3 regions of the Halomonas sp. KM007 genome follow, and region 3 is predicted to be linked to each of the others. Evidence: predicted binding sites of a transcription regulator. Region 3 holds the regulator's gene; each other region holds the start of a gene.
What was found. The regulator PhoB, encoded in region 3, activates phosphate uptake and scavenging genes when phosphate is short. The targets are predictions, from matches to a motif close to TGTCATANNNNTGTCANA.
Positions count from the first base shown of each region.

Region 1: phnC (phosphonate ABC transporter ATP-binding protein) is a predicted target of PhoB. The motif match lies at 2,300-2,317, and genes of this name have one in related genera.
Region 2: RVM27_RS03505 (DUF6482 family protein) is a predicted target of PhoB. The motif match lies at 1,642-1,659, and genes of this name have one in related genera.

Region 1 covers NZ_CP136131.1:1,536,242-1,540,453, reverse strand. Annotated here, with positions in the region: partial or broken gene tnpC (IS66 family transposase) at 1-1,252, opposite strand, end outside; gene tnpB (IS66 family insertion sequence element accessory protein TnpB) at 1,281-1,589, opposite strand; gene tnpA (IS66 family insertion sequence element accessory protein TnpA) at 1,621-1,911, opposite strand; gene phnC (phosphonate ABC transporter ATP-binding protein) at 2,497-3,360, shown strand; gene phnD (type 2 periplasmic-binding domain-containing protein) at 3,423-4,212, shown strand, end outside.
Region 2 covers NZ_CP136131.1:748,820-753,031, reverse strand. Annotated here, with positions in the region: gene RVM27_RS03515 (replicative DNA helicase) at 1-1,150, shown strand, start outside; gene RVM27_RS03510 (hypothetical protein) at 1,277-1,570, shown strand; gene RVM27_RS03505 (DUF6482 family protein) at 1,711-2,013, shown strand; gene hemH (ferrochelatase) at 2,254-3,339, shown strand; gene RVM27_RS03495 (putative monovalent cation/H+ antiporter subunit A) at 3,539-4,212, shown strand, end outside.
Region 3 covers NZ_CP136131.1:1,944,136-1,948,347, forward strand. Annotated here, with positions in the region: gene RVM27_RS09115 (chorismate--pyruvate lyase family protein) at 3-575, shown strand; gene ubiA (4-hydroxybenzoate octaprenyltransferase) at 613-1,503, shown strand; gene phoB (phosphate regulon transcriptional regulator PhoB) at 1,600-2,289, shown strand; gene phoR (phosphate regulon sensor histidine kinase PhoR) at 2,292-3,587, shown strand; gene RVM27_RS09135 (hypothetical protein) at 3,915-4,212, shown strand, end outside.

The DNA of each region.
Region 1 (4,212 bases), 410 kb from region 3:
CGTAGTTCAGGGCCCTGGTCAGCGGGTCGCTGGGCAACAGACCGCCTCGCTCCAACTGATCCCGGCACCACTGGAAGAAGTCGCTGACCACCGGCTTCGAGTGATCCAACCGGTACTGGCGTTTCTTCTCGCCAGTTAGCCCCTGAGCTTTGATGGCCTCTTCATTCCGATACAGCATCGCGATCCGTTGCAGGGCCTCGGTGACGGTCTCAGGATGATCTTTCTGTGCTTCGATAAAATAGCGGCGACCATGCACCCAACATTGGGCATGGGTGACGTTCTCCTGGGCCGCGGCATAACGGGCATAGGCCGCATAGCCGTCACTGATCAGGGTGCCGCTGAACGATTCGCTGAGTACCTGCTCAATGTGGGCGCGACCACGGCTGTTCGAGTAGGTGAACACCACCTCGTCGGCATCGCCGTATAACGGCCAGAACCAGCCAGTTTTCATCTTGCCCTTTTGCGGGCCTGCGCGCCCCTGGTGGCCGGCCTTGATGGGCGTTTCATCCATCGCCAGCACCCGGCTGCGCAACACGTTGTCGGTCTGGGCATCCACGATGGGTCGCAGCAGATCGATGGCACGCTTGACCAGGTTGGTCAGGGTGCTGCGACTGACGGTGATACCGGCTTGCCGGATGCGTTGGTGCTGACGATACAGCGGCAAGTGGAACTGGAACTTGTCGACCAGCAGCCCGGCCAGCAGGCTGACATCGGCCAGGCTGTTATCCAGTACGTTGAACGGGGCTGGTGTGGTAATGGGCTTGTCGCTGCCCTTACGCCGGAACACCGGGCGTTCGCACTTGAGCACCACATAACTGGAGGCCCGCTGGGCCAGCCGGAAGGTAGTCTTGCTGCCAATCACTTCGTACTGATCGGCCTCCGGGCCGGTCAGCTCTGGCGGCAGGTGCTCAACCACTTCTACCGGCACATCGGCAGTAAAGCGCAGGCCGGTGTCGTTCAGGCAGTCGTCATCCCGCTGTTTCTTGCCAGTGCCGCGCTGATAGGCTTTAACCGTGCGCTTCTCATTTTTCGGCGGCTGCGCCGGAACCGGGGCGTCATCCGACGCGAACAGGCTATCCTGCCCAGGCAGGTCAAACACCTGCTTCTCGGACTTGGGGCCGAACAGCTGCTTCTTGAACCAGTCCAACTGCCGCTGCATGACCTGAAGTTGTTCACGCAGCAATGCATTCTCCTCGGCCAGGGCCGAGTAAGAAGGCGTGTTGGAAGAGGTAGTGGAAGCCGTTGAATTCATCGCCGATATTATACCGGAAGTCCGTCTTCTATACCCCTCGAAAACGCTTGAACTGGCGGTATTTCTGCACCTCGATGCCATCGATCAGCAGTTGCAGATCCGTCAATGTCAGGGGGCGTTGACCGGAGGCGGATAACGGCACCCGGAACTGGCCCTGCTCCAGGCGCTTGGCCCACAGGCAATATCCGGTGGCGGTAAAGTACAACATCTTCATCTGGGTCTTGCGCCGATTGACGAAGACGAAATACTGACCGCTGAGCGGGTCGTGCTTCAACTGATTCCGGACCAGGGCACTCAGGCCCTGAACGATTTGCGCATGTCGGTAGGCTCGGTGCACAGCCAGATGCGGGCCTGGCTATCGAGCCCGATCATCCGTGCTGGCTCAGCCGGAGTTCAACGCCATTACCCAGGCTGAGCACAATGTGCCAGCCTGGGCCGGAGGAGTGCGACGAGCCCATCAGTGACGACAAATCCAGAAAACTGGCTTCACTGGACCCTGCCGAATCATGGGTCGACGGATCGGACAGACGCTTGCGCCAGTTGCAGAAACTGGCGTAACCAATGTTCTCTTGTTTGCAAAACTTCGAAGCTGACAGACCACAGTCACGCTGCTGATCAACCAGGGTCTGCCACTGTTCGGGTGTGCGGTGCTTTCTCATGGGGATAACCTCGTGTTGGAAAGTGCGAGGTTACTGTAGGGCGATTTTCAGCAGGTTGGCAGAACGTCGTGGAATGAACGCTTACGGCAATTCAGCTATCGATCCATTCCCGGCCTGCGCCAAAGGCTTCTCCTATGGGGCCTAGCGCAATCGGTAGCGTCACTAGAAAAAGGATCATGATCTCTGCCGATGTGAAAAATATGGTGGGATCCATTTGGTGGCCCAGCTTTCGCGCAAGTGCATCCATCGTTACGTATCCCTGAATTGTTGTAACCCTGTCTTTAAAGCCAGACCTTAAAACTAGTCTTTAAAACCAGCCTTTAAACAACGTAGGAGCTATATGTGGATAACGCCAAGCGGGGTGGCCGGAGAGGGGGGCGGTTAACACTATGACGACCGGGTGACATACACGTTTCAATCGTATGTCATTAAAAGGTAAGTCCTTGATATTGGGTGAGCGACACCGTTGGCACTGCATAGAGGAGGCTATAACGGAGCTGAAATTATCATCAAAATGACATTGTCTAGACAACTGGTGTTCATCTGCTTCCACCAGAATGGCGCTATTCCTAAAGGAGAAGCGTCATGTCTATTCCTACTATTAACGCTGAAGGCTTAAACAAGTCGTTTGGACACCGTCAGGTGCTAAACGACGTCAGCTTTCGCGTTGCAAAAGGCGAGATGGTTGCGCTGATTGGGCCATCCGGCTCAGGCAAGTCCACGTTACTACGCCATTTGGTCGGTCTGACCTGCGGAAACCGTCATCAGGGTGGCCGTGTGTCGCTGATGGGTCGTGAAGTGCAGGCGAGCGGGCATTTGCGCAGAGCCGCTCGCATCGAGCGCTGCCGCACCGGTTATATCTTTCAGCAGTTCAATTTGGTAGGGCGTCTCAGCGTACTGACCAATGTGTTGGTTGGGCAGTTGGGTAGCATGTCGCGGCTAAGAGCTCTCTTTGGCCGCTTTACCGAGCAGGAGCGCCAGCGTGCGCGTGCTTGCTTAGCCCGAGTAGGGCTGGAAGAGCTCATTGACCAGCGCGCCAATACGCTTTCGGGTGGACAAATGCAGCGGGTAGCCATTGCCCGGGTACTCATGCAGGACGCCGAACTGATCCTGGCGGATGAACCCATTGCTTCTCTCGACCCGCGTAGTGCCCGCGAGGTCATGGAAATTCTCAGCCGCATCCACGCTGAAGATGGCCGCACTGTCGTCGTCACCCTGCACCAGGTCGATGTAGCGCGTCGCTATTGCCACCGTGCCGTTGCGCTCAAGGATGGCCGCTTGTACTTCGATGGCCCCATTAACGAACTCACCGATGAACGCCTACAAGCGCTTTACGAAAATGCCGATCTTGATGAGCTCCGCGCAAGCGAAGCCTCAAACGGCGAAGCGCTGTCCAGTGATCGCAGAGATAGAAGGCCACATACCGTCGTAACGCCGGTGCTGGGCTGATACCTGTGCCGATCACGTATGAAACTTGCCATTGATAACCCTATTACTCTGGAGAGACACCCATGACGTTTAAATATCGCCGTTTGGTTCTGCCGCTGATGGCGGGAATTGGTCTGGTGGCTAGCGCTCAGCTGTTCGCCGCCGAAACGCTCAAGTTTGGCATTATTTCTACCGAATCGAGCCAGAACCAGCAACCTATGTGGCAGCCGTTTCTGGATGATATGTCACAGAGCCTTGGGGTAGAAGTTGAGCCCTTCTTTGCGACCGATTACGCCGCGGTGATTCAGGCAATGCGCTTCGATCAGATCGATCTCGCCTGGTACGGCAACAAATCGGCGATGGAAGCCGTCGATCGTGCGGGTGGCGAGGTGTTTGCCCAGACGATCCCTGAGAGTGGTGAGCCAGGGTATTGGAGCTTGATGATTGTGCATGAGGATAGCGACCTGCACAGCATCGAAGACGTATTGGCTAACGCATCTGATCTCGTCTTTGGTAACGGCGATCCCAATTCAACGTCTGGTTACTTGGTGCCCGGTTACTACGTGTTTGCCCAGAATGACGTGGATGCTTCTTCTGCCTTTAAGCGCACCTTGAACTCCAACCATGAAACGAACGCGCTTTCGGTCGCCAACCGACAGGTCGATGTGGCGACCTTCAATACCGAGAGTATGGCGCGCCTGGAGATCACCGCACCTGATAAAGCGGAACAACTTCGCGTGGTGTGGACATCTCCGCTGATCCCTTCTGATCCCCTCGTATGGCGCAGCAACCTGCCCGAGGAGACCAAAGAGAACTTGCGCGACTTCTTCTTCAATTATGGCGAAAGCGAAGAACAGAAGGAGATTTTAGCCC
Region 2 (4,212 bases), 1.2 Mb from region 3:
GGAGGAACATGCGCTTATCCTGCTGGCCCATTTGCTGGGTGACGGCAGCTATGTCAAAGGGCAGCCGCTGCGCTATACCACCGCTAGTGAAGCGAATAGCGACGTTGTGACGCGCTGCGCAGAGCAGTTTGGTTCGACGGTGACTCGCCATGCGGGACGCGGTAACTGGCATCAACTCGTCATTGCTGGCAATGGCAATCGCTGGCACGCCCAAGGAGTGGGCGCCTGGTTGAAATCGCTGGGTATCTTTGGGCAGCGCTCTGCAGAAAAGTATATTCCAGGTGAAATTTTCAGACTGTCCGATCAGCAGCTCGCGCTGTTCATACGTCATTTGTGGGCCACCGACGGCAGCATTACGACAGATAAAAATGGGCGCACACGCGTCTATTTCTCTACGGTTAGCCGTCGCCTTATCGATGATGTCAGCGCTCTGCTGTTACGTTTCGGTCTTGTGACCCGAATCCGCCATGTCGTGTCAGGAGAGGGGAGTGGTTGGTATACCGCTGACGTATCGGGAAGCGATCAACAGCAGCGCTTTGCACAGAAAATTGGGGCTTTTGGGCATCAGGTGGCGTCGTTAGCACCGCTGAAAGCGGCATCCGTCGTGGCGAACACCAATATCGATACCTTGCCCCAGGAGGTGTTCGAGCATGTCAAACAGGCCATGCTTGCTAAAGGCGTGAGTCATCGGAAAATGGCTGCAATGCGTGGCATATCTTATGGTGGCTCGTCCCATTTTAGCTTTGCTCCTTCCCGGGAAGCCCTTGGCAGCTATGCAGATGCGCTGGGCGATGTGGCTTTGACACAGATTGCCTCCAGCGATCTCTTTTGGGACCAAATCGTCGAGATACGCCCTTGCGGTGAAGAAGAGGTCTTCGATTTGACCGTCCCCGGTGACGCGTGCTGGCTAGCGGATGGCATCGTGAGCCATAACTCGGGCGCGATCGAGCAGGACGCAGACGTCATTGCCTTCGTGTATCGCGACGAAGTGTATAACCGCGATAACCCGGACAACCAGGGCCTGGCCGAGCTGATCATTGGTAAACAGCGTAATGGTCCCATCGGGACGGTACACATGGCCTTCATAGGCAAATACACGCGCTTCGAAGACCTGGCGCCGGATAGTTACGGTGAAGCCTTCGGCGATTGACTTGAGGCTGAGAGGGGAGCACGTATAATGCGCTCCCCGTTGGCTGAGTCGTCTGGGTAACCCTCACTGGAAGGGCGGGATGAGAAGCGTGGGTCAATCGCATTGGTAGATAGACAGGAGTAACGCATGGCAGGTGGTTTTAGGCGCGGTAACCGTAAGCGGCTTCCCAAGCTGGAAGGTCGGGGTGAGCTCCAGTCGTTAGAGCGTGAAGGTCCCTTCAAAGAGTGGTTGGGCATGCCCGATCTCTACCGCTACCACTTGGTAGTGGAAGGGGAGCAGTACAGCTACCAGACAGAAGATGCGGAATTACCTGTCACCATTGGCGACAAGGTCGTGTTCCGTTACAAGGAAACCAAAGGGGGCAACTGGATCGATCGCAACTCGCTTGGCAAGGCCATCGACCCCTCGGAATATCAGTAATACGACACACATCTTGACGTTTCGGTCAGGAACTCTTTTCTGTTATTGCCCTCTTAGGGGGATAGTGCCAAGGTAATACTATTGTCATGGGGCAAAGGCATGCTGTGCTCCATGGCGATGACCAATAACAGGAGGGAACCATGGAACTTAAAGAGCTTAAACAGTTCGTCGAACGTCATGACAATTTTGAAATCCGGGTAATCACGCATTCGGGCAGCCGTTTCTATCAGGTCGAGCTCGAAGACGTCGAGGGTGAGCGTCATATGCTGACCCAGCGTGGCAAGCCTATGCTGTTTCGAGCGCTGGACGATGTGTACCTCGAACTCAAGCGGGCCGGTATCCACCGGGCTTACCTCGTTCAGCACGTGCCTCAGGATGAAGTCATTGGTCGCGACGCCCACTACAGCACGCCGCTGACCTCGCGTATGCCGCTGGTATTCTGACGCCCAGGCATCACTGATTGTGCGAGCGTGACCCGCATTTTTCCCACCATTGGCCCAGCCGAATTCGGCGACGGGCAAAGAACCGATAGCCTGCATCCAATGAGCAGCAAAGGCTTGGACATGGGTTGGTCTACAGTTATACAAATTATGTTGATAGTATAACTTTATCCCACGTCCTTGCTGAAAAGTGATAAGATTTAGGCCATTGTGAATGATCGACAGCCCCCAGGAGTAAGTGAGATGGCCGACAGCGCTGTAAAGGATCAACCAGGTGAAGGGCGCTTGGCCCACGCGCCAAGCAGTCATCCTCCGGTTGCCCCCGCCAAGGTGGGCGTGGTGCTGGCCAATCTGGGGACTCCCGATGCGACTGACTACTGGTCCATGCGGCGCTATCTCAACGAATTCCTGTCGGATAAGCGGGTCGTGGACTATGCGGGTTGGAAATGGCAGCCGCTGCTGCAGCTCATCATTCTGACCAAGCGCCCCTTTACGTCGGGCCATGCCTACAAAAGCATCTGGAACACCGAAAAAGACGAGAGCCCGCTGCTGACCATTACCCGTGCACAGACGGAAAAGATGACCGCACGGCTGAAAGCGCTGTATGGCGACAGTGTCGAGGTCGATTTCTGCATGCGCTACGGCAACCCTTCCACGGAAAGCGTGCTGAATCGCATGAAAGAGAAGGGCTGCGAGCGCATCGTGTTCTTCCCGCTCTACCCGCAGTACGGCTCGCCCACCACGGCTACCGCCAACGATCAGGCGTTTCGCACGTTGATGAAGATGAAGTGGCAGCCCTACCTGCGCACGGTGCCGGCCTACTTTGAACACCCTGCGTACATCCAGGCGCTGGCCAACTCGGTGCAAGAGGCGTACGACGGCTTTGAAAGCCGTCCCACCAAGCTCGTGGCCAGCTACCACGGTGTGCCGGAACGCTATCTGATGGAAGGCGACCCCTACCATTGCCAGTGCCAGAAAACCACGCGCCTGCTGCGTGAGCGTCTGGGGTTGAGCAAGGAGGAGGTCGATACCGCCTTCCAGTCACAGTTTGGCCCGGAAAAGTGGGTAGGCCCGCAAACCGTGGATCATGTGGCCGAGCTGGCCAGGCAGGGCCACAAGCACATTGCCATTCTGTCACCTGCCTTCTCCTCCGACTGTGTGGAAACGCTCGAAGAGATCAAGGAGGAGATTCACGACAGTTTCATGGAGGCCGGTGGCGAGACGTTCAGCTATATTCCTTGCCTGAATGATCGCGATGACCATATCGATGCCCTGTTGGCCGTGGTCAACAATGAGCTGTTGGGCTGGTTGCCTGTGCCCGCTCAGTAAGATTTCTGCTCGCACTGACGCCGCTTTGGCCACTGGCCGAGCGGCTTTTTTATGCCAGCGAGGTGGCTGGAGTTTTTCGAAGGGCTGGTATAAGGTTTGTGCATATAAAAACACATTTATTCAACGTTTAAGCGGCACATGTCGTACCATGCGCCGCTCACGTGAATAGTTTGCGCTTATTTTAGGGAGAGAACGCCGGATGCAATTTGCCGTTTTAATAGGCTTCGTGCTGGCAGCTTCGTCACCGCTGCTCAACCTCTGGTGTAGGGAACGAACCAGTCTGGTGCTTGCGCTGTTTCCAGCGCTGATGGCCGCGTGGCTGATTGGCCAAGCGCCGGTGGTGCTGAGTGAAGGGCCGCAACTACTGGAGTGGGCGTGGGTGCCCTCGCTGGGGATCAGCCTGAGTTTTTTGCTGGATGGCCTGTCGCTGCTGTTTGGCCTGCTGATTTCCGTCATCGGTACTTGCGTACTGATCTATGCTGGCGGGTACTTGAAAGGCCATCCGGATATTGCCCGCTTCCATCTGGCGCTGGTGGCCTTCATGGCTTCCATGATGGGGCTGGTCATGGCCGATGGCCTGTTGACCCTGTTCGTGTTCTGGGAACTGACCAGTATCACCTCGTATCTGTTGATCGGCTTCAACCATAACGATATCGAGGCCAGAAAGTCGGCTCGCCAAGGCTTGTTCGTGACCGTTTCCGGTGGCCTTGCGCTGATGGCGGGACTGGTCCTGCTGGGTGTGGCCAGCGGCAGCTGGTCGCTGAGCGAGATTCTGCAGTCCGACGGCAACCTGCGCGAGCATGCGCTCTATACGCCCATGTTGATCTGCCTGCTGCTTGGGGCGTTCACCAAGTCGGCGCAGTTCCCGTTTCA
Region 3 (4,212 bases):
AGGTGACGCTCGTTGAGTTGCCACGCCCTGCGTTTTCGCTACCCCCCCACTGGCGGCCGGTTGCCGCTGCGCGGCCTGCCATGAGTGTGGCCTGGTGGCAATGGGTGGCCTCGACCGACTCCCTGACGGCGCGCCTGATGGCGGCCGGAGCGCCGAGCCAGTTCCGCGTACGCCTGCTGCGTCAGACCATTGGCCTGCCGTTTCAGGACGAAGCCATGGCGCTGGGCATCGCTCCACGTCGCCACGCCTGGCTACGCGAGGTGGCGCTGTGCATCGACGGCACGCCCTGGGTGGTGGCGCGATCGGTGGCACCGCTGGAGCAGCTGCAGGGCAAAGGCCTGGGGGCCTTGGGCGAGCGTTCGCTGGGCAGCTGGTTGTTTCAGCAGCCGGACCTGGTGCGCGGGCCGTTGCAGGCCACGGTGTCGCTCCCGCGCTTCACGGCGTGGGGTGCCCCCGCCAAGGGGCGTAGCCAGTGGGGGCGTCGCTCGGTCTTTCAGCACGCGGGGTTGTCGCTGCTGGTTCAAGAGTATTTTTTATCGACCATGGCCGATGCGCTGAGCCTGCCCTCGCGCTAGGCTATTCTGGAGTTTCTTTCACGAGGTAAGCATGAGCATGGACCGTTCTCTATTGCGGCCAACGGGTTGGGCCCGGCTGGCAGACTTTCTTCAGCTGATGCGCCTGGATCGGCCCATTGGTACCTGGCTGCTCATGTGGCCGACGCTCTGGGCGCTGTGGGTGGCTGCAGAAGGGGTGCCGGGTCGCTCCGTGCTGATCATCTTCATTGCCGGTGTCTACGTGATGCGTGCTGCGGGCTGCGTGGTGAACGACTATGCCGACCGCCATGTGGATGGCCACGTCAAGCGTACTCGCCAGCGCCCCATGGCCACGGGACGCATCAGCGAAACCGAAGCCCAGCTGCTGTTCGTGGCGCTGGTCGCCGCTGCCTTCATTTTGGTGCTGCTGACTAACTGGTTCACCGTGCTGCTGTCGGTGGGCGGCGTGCTGCTGGCTTTCGTGTATCCGTTCATGAAGCGCTACACCCACTTCCCGCAGGTGGTGCTGGGCGCGGCCTTTTCCTGGGCCATTCCCATGGCGTTTGGCGCGGTATTGGGCCACGTGCCTTTGGAAGCCTGGCTGCTGTTCAGTGCCAACCTGCTGTGGACCGTTGCCTACGATACCCAGTACGCCATGGTCGACCGTGACGATGATCTGAAAATCGGTATCAAGTCGACCGCCGTGCTGTTTGGCCGTGCTGACCGGCTGATCATCGGAGTGCTGCAGGCAAGCGTGCTGGCCCTGCTGAGCTGGGTCGCGCTGCGCGTTGGGCTAGGGGGCTTTTTCTGGCTGGGGTTGCTGGGCATGGCGGCGACGTTCGTGTACCAGCAGTGGCTGATCGTCGGGCGCGATCGAGACCGCTGTTTTCAGGCCTTCCTGAACAACCACTGGTCGGGTCTGCTGGTCTTTGCAGGTATTGCCTTGAGCTGGTGGCCGGTAGCGGGCTAAATTGACTGGGTGTCATGGAACTGTCATCAAGTCATGGTGTTATCGTCACACACATGTCATTGAACTTTCCTGTATAGAGCACCGTGAGGCCCTGGAATGACCGCCAAGACCGTACTGATCGTCGATGATGAGGCGCCTATCCGCGAAATGATCGCCGTGGCGCTGGAAATGGCTGACTATCGCGTGCTTGAAGCGGACAACGCCCAGGATGCCCACGCCATGGTCGTCGACCACCAGCCTGACCTGCTGCTGCTGGACTGGATGATGCCGGGCACCAGCGGCATCGAGCTGGCCCGTCGGTTGAAGCGCGAAGAAGCCACTGCCGAGCTGCCGATCATCATGCTGACGGCCAAGGGCGAGGAGGACAACAAGATCCAGGGCCTGGAAGCGGGTGCCGACGACTATATCACCAAGCCCTTTTCCCCCCGTGAGCTGGTGGCCCGCCTGAAGGCCGTGCTGCGCCGTGCCACGCCGCGTGGCGTGGAAGACCCCATCGAAATCAATGGCCTGCTGTTGGACCCTGTGAGCCACCGGGTCAGCGCCCATGGCAAGGCGCTGGAAATGGGGCCTACCGAGTATCGTCTGCTGCAGTTTTTCATGACCCATCAGGAGCGCGCCTACACGCGCAGCCAATTGCTTGACCAGGTATGGGGTGGCAACGTCTACGTGGAAGAGCGCACGGTGGACGTGCATATTCGTCGTCTTCGCAAAGCGCTGGGCGAGCCTCATCAAAATCTGATTCAAACGGTGCGCGGTACTGGGTACCGGTTCTCTGCGCGAGTGTAAGCGTGCGCCTGTGGAGCCGTGAGATCTGGCGCATCATCTGGCTGGCCCTGTTGGGCCTCTGCCTGGGATGGCTGGTGGATTACCCTGGCGCCGGGCTGGCGGCGGGGCTGCTGTTTTGTCTGGTCTATCATCTGCGCCAGTTTCGGGCGCTCTTCCTTTGGCTGACCCTTCACCCCCACGATGAGCCCCCGGCGGCCAAGGGCATGTGGGGGGAGCTGTTCGACCGCCTCTATCGCTACCAGAAAAGCCAGCGCATTACCCAAAGTCGTTTGCGGGCGACGCTGGCGAGAATTCAGGAGTCCTCCGAAGCCATGCGCGATAGCGTGGTGATGCTGGACCGACACGGCGACCTGGAGTGGTGGAACAGCGCGGCCACCGACATGCTGGGGCTGCAAACCGCCCACGACCGTGGCCAGCACATCACCAACCTGCTGCGCGACCCTCGCTTCATCAGCTACTTCAATGCCCGCGACTACAGCGAGCCGCTGACGCTGACCTCGCCGATCGACGAGCGGCGCATCCTCCAGTATCAGATCACCCTCTACGGCGATGACGAGCGGCTGGTCATGGCCCGTGATATCACGCGCTTGCATCGCCTGGAGCAGATGCGGCGTGACTTCGTCGCCAACGTCTCCCATGAACTGCGCACTCCGCTGACCGTGCTGTCGGGCTATCTGGAAACCTACGGCGACCTCAAGGAGCTGCTGCCTCCCCGCCTGGGTAAAGGGATCGTACAGATGGAGGAGCAGACGCGACGAATGCAGAATCTGGTCAACGACCTGCTGCTGCTGTCACGGCTGGAAATCGACCAGGGAGGCGATGATCACCAGACGCTGGCCGTAGGCCCCATGCTCGACAGCATTCGCCGAGACGCCCTGGCGCTCTCCAGGCAGCAGCACAGTGTGCAGGTCATTCTGGAGAGCGACGCTGGCTTGATCGGCAGCGAGCAGGAGCTGCGCAGCGCCATTTCCAATCTAGCCTTCAATGCCGTGCGCTATACCCCAGAAGGCAGTCAGATCACGTTGCGCTGGTCGGTGGCCGCCAACGGCAGCGGGTGTATCGAGGTCGAGGATGATGGCGATGGCATTGATCCGGTGCATATCCCCCGCCTGACCGAGCGCTTCTATCGAGTGGATAAAGGGCGTAGTACGGCAACAGGAGGGACGGGTCTGGGCCTGGCCATCGTGAAGCACGTGCTGCTGCGCCACGAGGCCCAGCTCAACATAGAGTCACATCCTGGCGAGGGGGCATCCTTTCGCTGTGTCTTCCCTGCCAAGCGAGTCAGCGGCTCGGCTTGAGGGCTCGATGACGCTTTGCGCTCCTCCTTATCCGCTTCCTGCACAACCCCTGTATAAGTGTGCCATATTGGCATAGAACTCTGGTCACACATCACTCATGTGTCATTTTTAACCACCTCAAAGGCGTGGTCATGACCCCCTGAGCCCATGCTTTATACCATCCTTGTTTTTTTAAATTATTGATAATAAATAATTTTTTTGATTTTTGGCATGCGTGGCACAACGTATGCAATATTCTAGGCAAGGAAGATTACCGCAGGAACTGGTAAGACATGAAGTCACTCTTCCTTAACTATGCGGTATCAACAGCGATCGAGGAGGCGGAATATGATGTCCAAGGAACTACTCAAGAAAGCTGGTATTTTAGGTGTTTCTTTTGGCCTGATGGCAAGCCCACTGGCTTTTGCAGACACCACGGATCACTCATCCATCGACCAGAATCAGGATGTAACCGTCGAAGATGAGCCCATGAACACACAGTCTGGCACAGCCGAGCCCGGCAGCTATGACACCGAAGACCTGACGACGGATCACGGCACTCAAGGCCCCGACGTCGTGGATGAGCCGGACTCCACCAACATGAGTGGTGGTGCCGAGTACACCCCAGAAGACGTAGTTGAAGAAA